2 regions of the Paenibacillus pedocola genome follow, and region 2 is predicted to be linked to the other one. Evidence: riboswitches for the same ligand, from Rfam matches in the RefSeq annotation. Region 2 holds a riboswitch; the other holds the start of a gene.
What was found. A riboswitch is a leader RNA that binds a small molecule or an ion and turns the genes downstream of it on or off. The one in region 2 is predicted to bind cyclic di-AMP.

Region 1 (3,210 bases), 3.1 Mb from region 2:
TCTCCATTTACGGTCAGAGGGACAAAAGCTGTTGGGAAAAGATACAAGAAAACTCCTGTAAAGTAAAGACCAGCCAAAATACTGCAGATTCGGTTAAATGCCTTTAATCCACCCTGGACATTTTTGTTGAAAAGGATAAAGAACTCTGTTACCGTAATTGTCTCAGCAAAAATGACGGGGATTGCCATAAAGATGATCAGATTCCACGGCTGATTGTCCATAAGAAGGGACATGTAATGAGTCATGTTCATTGATTAATTTCCTCCATTTATATAATTACTGCAAGAATTATTATAGGAGATAAATATGTGGAAAGTATGTAGAAGAGATTGGAGAAGGAGTATCAATAGATGGAAAATAGAGTTGAAGATCTGAAGTATAGAATTTGTTTAGAAGATGGGTATACTACGTGGATTGAAAGGGAAGGGGAAGTATGGAATACCTAGTAGTGGATTCAGAATTACTCATGCGGTGGCTGATGGAATGGGGAGCCTGGGCAGTCCTCATAAGTTTATTGATAAATGTGGTCATAAGTGTTGTAGGAATCATTCCATCAGTGGCACTAACGATTGTGAATATGTTAGTCTTTGGCGTGGTTCCTGGATTTCTTCTCTCATGGGTCGGAGAAGTTTTAGGTGCAGCCGTCTCGTATCTTCTTTATCGCAAAGGCACCTTAACCTATAAGGAGAAATATCGCCCGAATAAAACCATCAAATGGCTGTCCCAGATTCAAACATTAAATCCTAAGCGTCAGTTTTTTAGCATAATAATTGCCCGATCAGCGCCGTTAATTCCTTCATCATTAGTCACTTTAATCTGCGTTATATCCAAAATAGGCTTTTCAAATTTTATAGTTGCTTCGGCGATAGGTAAAATACCATCATTGCTACTCGAAGCACTCATTGGCTATGGATATGTTAATCTATTGAACTATAAATTCTAGGTAATGATTACAATTTCGTTTCTTTTATTGATCGCCCTTATTTTTAATCTTGATAGAAAGAATAAGAGGTAATGCATGGATAATAGAAATGAGTTACTTTTATAAAGAGGTTTTTTGCGAATTTAAGCTCAAAACGGGCATTATACACTAAAAATGTGTAGAAACTATGTAGTTTAGAAATAAAATTATAAGATTTGAGAAAGCATTGACAGGCGATTTCTTGATATATTAAAGTGTAACTAGTTACAAAATATTAACCAGCTGCCGAATTTCGTATTGAAAACGGGGGAACCATTCCGGGTGAATTATTCTTGTGAGCAAGAGAATATAGGGAACCTTTAACCGAACCCTCAGCTAACTCCGTAGGCATTGAAGGGAGAACAAGGTTCTGAAGAAAGTCATTTTATCTTTACTAGGAGCTGCAGTTATTTTCACAACAGCTGTACCAAATACTTTCGCAAGTGAGGTAAGCCTGGAGAGTGAAGTGAATCAAGTACTCGGGACACCTTATTTATGGGGTGGAACCACTAAGGCAGGATTCGATTGTTCCGGATTCATCCTGTATGTACTAAAAAAGTTTAATGTGGATGATCTTCCACGCACTTCCCAGTCACAAGCTAAAGTAGGGACACCCGTTGCAAAAGAAAACTTACGATCAGGAGATTTGGTGTTTTTTAATACCTTTGGTAAAGGTATCTCCCATGCCGGAATTTACTTAGGCGATGATCAATTCGCCCACTCCTCAAGCAGTAAGGGAGTAAGCATAAGCAAGTTGTCCGAAGGATACTACAAAGATCGTTATGTTACGGCTCGGCGTGTAGTAGATAAAGAGAGTTATCTTAGTATGGTAAATTAAGAATTAGTTGAGGGGTATCCCAAAAGCCACTTATGGCTGCAGGGATACCCCCTAGTTTTGATTTGCTCAAAAAGAAACTAATCCATCAAGCAATTCTAAACCAGATGCCTGTAAATGTTCACTTGATCAGCGGTGAAACGTATTGTGGTGTTTGTAAGGAGCATGAGAAGCCTGAATTGTTTATCATCATTACGGGGACAGCATCCATAGCTGTTTTTTATTGGGCCATTAAGCGTGTTACATTTACAAATAAGATCGAACAAAAAGGAAAGGAACTGTACTTAATCAAATTGTCTCAATTCAGCGGATCCATTTAATTTTTTTAAGTCACCTGCTAGAACTTACTTACGCTCGCATCATTGATGATTCCTTTGCGGAGGTAAGCCTCGATGGTACCGTCGGCAAGCTTCGTCAACTGAACAAGACTGTTGCGGGACAGCTTTGCCCATGACTTGATATCTTCGAAAAATCCTTGGTCAGAGGCCGTTACTTTTAAGAGTTGCCCGTCTTGCAGTCGGGCATACTCTTTTTTACTTGAACGATCGGACCTGGACAGCAGAGGCCACAGGCGTCAATGACTGCATCAGCATTCAAATTGTCAGTTACAGATAACTTTTCATTTGAAGCCGTATTTTTGTTTTTCGGAACATATTTGCTGATCTGATATGTTTTGTAGCCACCTGTCAGATTCTTCACCTTGAACCCCTTTTGTATTAAGATCCGGGATGCAGTGTAGCCTCTCAAGCCGACCTGGCAATAAACCCATATCTCTTTGCTGGCATCAAGTTCATCCAGACGATTACGCAGATCATCGACAGGAAGGTTAATAGAACCCTCAATATGCCCATTTGCATGTTCTAGTTCGCTTCGTACATCCACTAGCATTGTAGTGTCCAAATTTCGGCTGGTCAAATCTCCAGGTACAAATACTTCAGTCATTCCGTTAATAACATTCTCAGCCGTGTATCCGGCCATGTTAACCGGATCTTTGGCTGAGGAATATGGGGGAGCATAAGAGAGCTCCAGTTCAGTTAAATCCGTAACGGAACCCTTAAAACGGATTACTGTGGCAATATCGTCGATTCGTTTGTCCACCCCGTCATAACCGACAGCTTGTGCACCCAAAACCCTGCCATCCTCGTTAAAAAGAAGTTTTAAGGATAGCGGAGTGGCTCCAGGATAGTAGGAAGCATGGGAGTTTGGATGTACATAGACAACACGATACGGGATACCCAGCCGCTGCAAAGTTTTCTCGTTATTCCCGGTGGATGCACCAGTCAGGCCGAAGACCTTAATAATGGATGTGCCTTGAGTCCCTTTGTAAGTAGTGCCTAATCCGCTGACGTTGTCCGCAGCAATTCGTCCTTGTTTATTTGCAGGTCCAGCCAATGGAACAGCTGTCTTTTGTCCA
Region 2 (3,210 bases):
CTGCTGTACTACATCGAGGGGCAGTTCGCGCTCAGCGGCGATCCCGGTGTCCAGCGCTGGCTCTGGATGCTATTGGCATTATCCGCGCTGCGGCTGCTGCTCTCCCCGTTCATCCGTGCCGGGCTGCTGCATGAGCTGCATCAGGAGCGTAAAGGAGAACGAGGACTGTTCTTTTTCCCCGGTATGAAGCTTTACGGGCTGCCGGTTCTGGTGTTCAGCCTGGCCGAATGGTTTCTCTCAGCGCTCCCGCTCTATTGGCTGTTGCCCAAAATGTACACGCTGCTGTTAAGCGGTATTTTTGACTACAAGCTGCTGCTGAGGCTGGTTCCATACCTGCTTGCCTGGCTGATCTATCTGTACTGCATCCGCATAGTGCTGTTGTACATGCAGTTCGGTTACACCGCCGGAACCGGCATGTTCTCCGCCGTGCTGGCTTGTCTGAAAGTGCTGCTCCCCTCTACCGGCGCTTCCCTCCTGCTTGGTTCCGGCGGACTGGTTACCCTTTTGCTGGGTTTTGGAACTTCACTGCTGTGCCCCGGTATGTCAGCCCTGCTGTTCCGGCAATTCTCGCCGCTCCCCTCTACGCTGTTCAAAATGTGGGGAATTGCCGCACAATATCACCTCTGGAGCAGTAAAACATTTCCACAATAATTCAGCTGTTTAAACGGCATATTAAAAGAGTCACTATCCCTGACACAGGGATGTGACTCTTTTGCCCGTTATTGGAGATTCCAGTGAAGGTTTCGGGGGATTTGCAAAACTATAAAACCTTTGATACAATGATGCCTGTACCACTGGTAACAACTTTGTAATCTTTTGAAACTATTTTGACAAAATGTATGTACCTTAATCACTTCAACATTGTCGATACGCAGTCACTGTTCTGGTGCATAAATCGCCAAATTCCCAGCACCGGGAAGTGGGGGAACCATATTTTGGGTGAATTGATCTCGCTTTAGAGGGGTCATAGGGGAACCTTCTACCGAATCCTTAAGCTAACCTCGCAGGCCTTGGAAGGAGTACATCTTTTGAAAAGTCACAATATTTTCCGCACCAATCTTAAGAAGAAATGCACCGCAGCAGCGCTAGGTCTTGTGATGGTATTCACACTGGGGGCAGGAAGCGCATTTGCCGACTCCAAAATGGATACCGTGATTACAAAAACGCTGGGAACGTCGTATAAAACCGGGGGCACAAGCACTGCCGGCTTCGATTGTTCTGGATTTACCAAATACGTATTTAAGAGCGTCGGCCTTACCTTGCCGCGCACTTCTAAAGCGCAATTCAGCGTAGGAACCGCCGTCTCCAAGAGTAATCTCCGTCCCGGCGACCTTGTATTCTTCAATACCTTGGGCAGTGGGGTATCCCATGTCGGCATTTATGTCGGAAACGGGAAGTTTGCACAATCATCCAGTTCCCGCGGCGTTACTATCACTTCAATGAGCAATTCTTACTGGGCCAACCGCTACGTTGGCGCCAAACGTGTAATGAGCACAACAGCTTACCAGGCTGTCGCTTACGATTGATTCTTCTCCTCAATTTCGCCTCTAACAACTAAATGTAACTTATACAGGCCCGGAAGCTGATTATTGCCGTAATCATTTCCGGGTCTTTCCTTTTTATTTCCTTATTCTACCTTTTACACAGATTCAGGGCCCATGAAACACCTTTTTACTAAAAATTCCAACCTGTTCAGAGAAATAGCTTACGCCGGGCGTAAATATGCGCCTTTTTTAGCAGATATGACTCTTAAAAAGTGCAAATAATATGCATTAATATGTTTTAAGTGATTGCCAACTGGCTCTGTCTTTGTTACAATTATCGCAGTGAACTTATAGTAACATTTTTGTAATTATTCAAATGGGTTTTACAAAAGTTTTGTCATATTGATTGATCAGCTAATCCTAATCAACAGTCGTGCCGAGTTCCCTTATTCATAAGGGGAACGGGGGAACCAATTTTTGGGTGAATTGACCTCCTATTCACAGAGGGGTCATAGGGGACCTTCAACCGAACCCTTAAGCTAACCTCGTAGGCATTTGGAAGGGGTATTTACTTTTGAAGAAGAAGTTAGCAGCCGCATTATTAAGTTTTTCTATCATCCTTACCATTGGAGCAGGAAGCGCTTTCGCCGATTCCAAAATGGATAAAGTCATCGACAAAGCCATCGGAACTAAATACGTATCCGGCGGTGTATCGACAAACGGCTTTGATTGCTCCGGATTTACCATGTACGTATTTGACAAGATCGGCATTAACCTGCCGCATCAATCCGGCTCCCAATACCAGATGGGCACTGCCATCTCCCGTGACAATCTGCGGGAAGGCGATCTTGTATTCTTTAATACAAGCGGCCGTGGCGTATCCCATGTAGGCATTTATGTCGGTGATGGCAAATTCGCACACGCTTCATCCTCTCGCGGCGTAACCATCAGCTCGCTGAGTGACAGCTACTACGTCAACCGCTACGTTGGCGCCAAACGCATCATGAGCACGGATGCTTATCAGACTGTAGCAACAGATTCACAAGATAATGATGATGTGCAATAAAAGGTTATGAGAGAGGCGCTTTTCCAGGATTTTTGCCGAAATCTTGGGGAAGGCCTTTTTTTTTGTCTATAAAAATACTTACCCCTCCCCTCATCTGTAAAACACCTATTCCCCTCAATTTTCGCCATTTCATAAAATATTTTTTTGGGTTTGTCAAGTTTCTCCTGTTTTTGAAAAATAGCTGAGTTGACTGGGGCCTGTTTTGTATATAATTAAGTATATGGATAGAGTATTGTCCTCTTGAAAGGAGGCCTGTGCCATTATGATCAGTTCCCCTGTTACCTTTCATGTTGTTCCTATGGAACCCAGCCATGCCGAGAATATCTGTGAGTGGATTTATAAGCCGCCCTATAATATCTACGGATGGATGCCCTGGGAGCAAATGCAGGCGCTCGGTATTGAATTCGGAGATCCGGTTTTGCGCAGTCAACAGTATGTATCCGTAGTGAACGAGCAAGGAGATCTTTGCGGCTTCGCACAGCTGTTCCCGATGGAGGGTGTGGTCAGGCTCGGCATCGGCATGCGGCCGGACTTGTGCGGTCGCGGAATGGGCCATTTGTTCATGGGAGCCATTGTGCAGGCTGCCCTGAAGCGTTACCCGGAACGGGAAATCGATCTGGAGGTGTTGACCTGGAACCAACGGGCTATTCGAACATACCA

Region 1: it holds a riboswitch for cyclic di-AMP, as region 2 does, so the genes downstream of both, QU597_RS14965 (C40 family peptidase) here and QU597_RS00495 (C40 family peptidase) in region 2, are expected to answer to the same signal.

Annotation. Positions count from the first base shown of each region.
Region 1 is NZ_CP134223.1:3,433,743-3,436,952, forward strand. Features, by position in the region: gene QU597_RS14955 (DUF6803 family protein) at 1-251, opposite strand, end outside; gene QU597_RS14960 (TVP38/TMEM64 family protein) at 434-943, shown strand; cyclic di-AMP (ydaO/yuaA leader) riboswitch at 1,196-1,327, shown strand; gene QU597_RS14965 (C40 family peptidase) at 1,332-1,799, shown strand; partial or broken gene QU597_RS14970 (FAD-dependent oxidoreductase) at 2,167-3,210, opposite strand, start outside.
Region 2 is NZ_CP134223.1:100,417-103,626, reverse strand. Features, by position in the region: gene QU597_RS00500 (hypothetical protein) at 1-651, shown strand, start outside; cyclic di-AMP (ydaO/yuaA leader) riboswitch at 887-1,025, shown strand; gene QU597_RS00495 (C40 family peptidase) at 1,098-1,526, shown strand; cyclic di-AMP (ydaO/yuaA leader) riboswitch at 1,909-2,053, shown strand; gene QU597_RS00490 (C40 family peptidase) at 2,059-2,550, shown strand; gene QU597_RS00485 (GNAT family N-acetyltransferase) at 2,813-3,210, shown strand, end outside.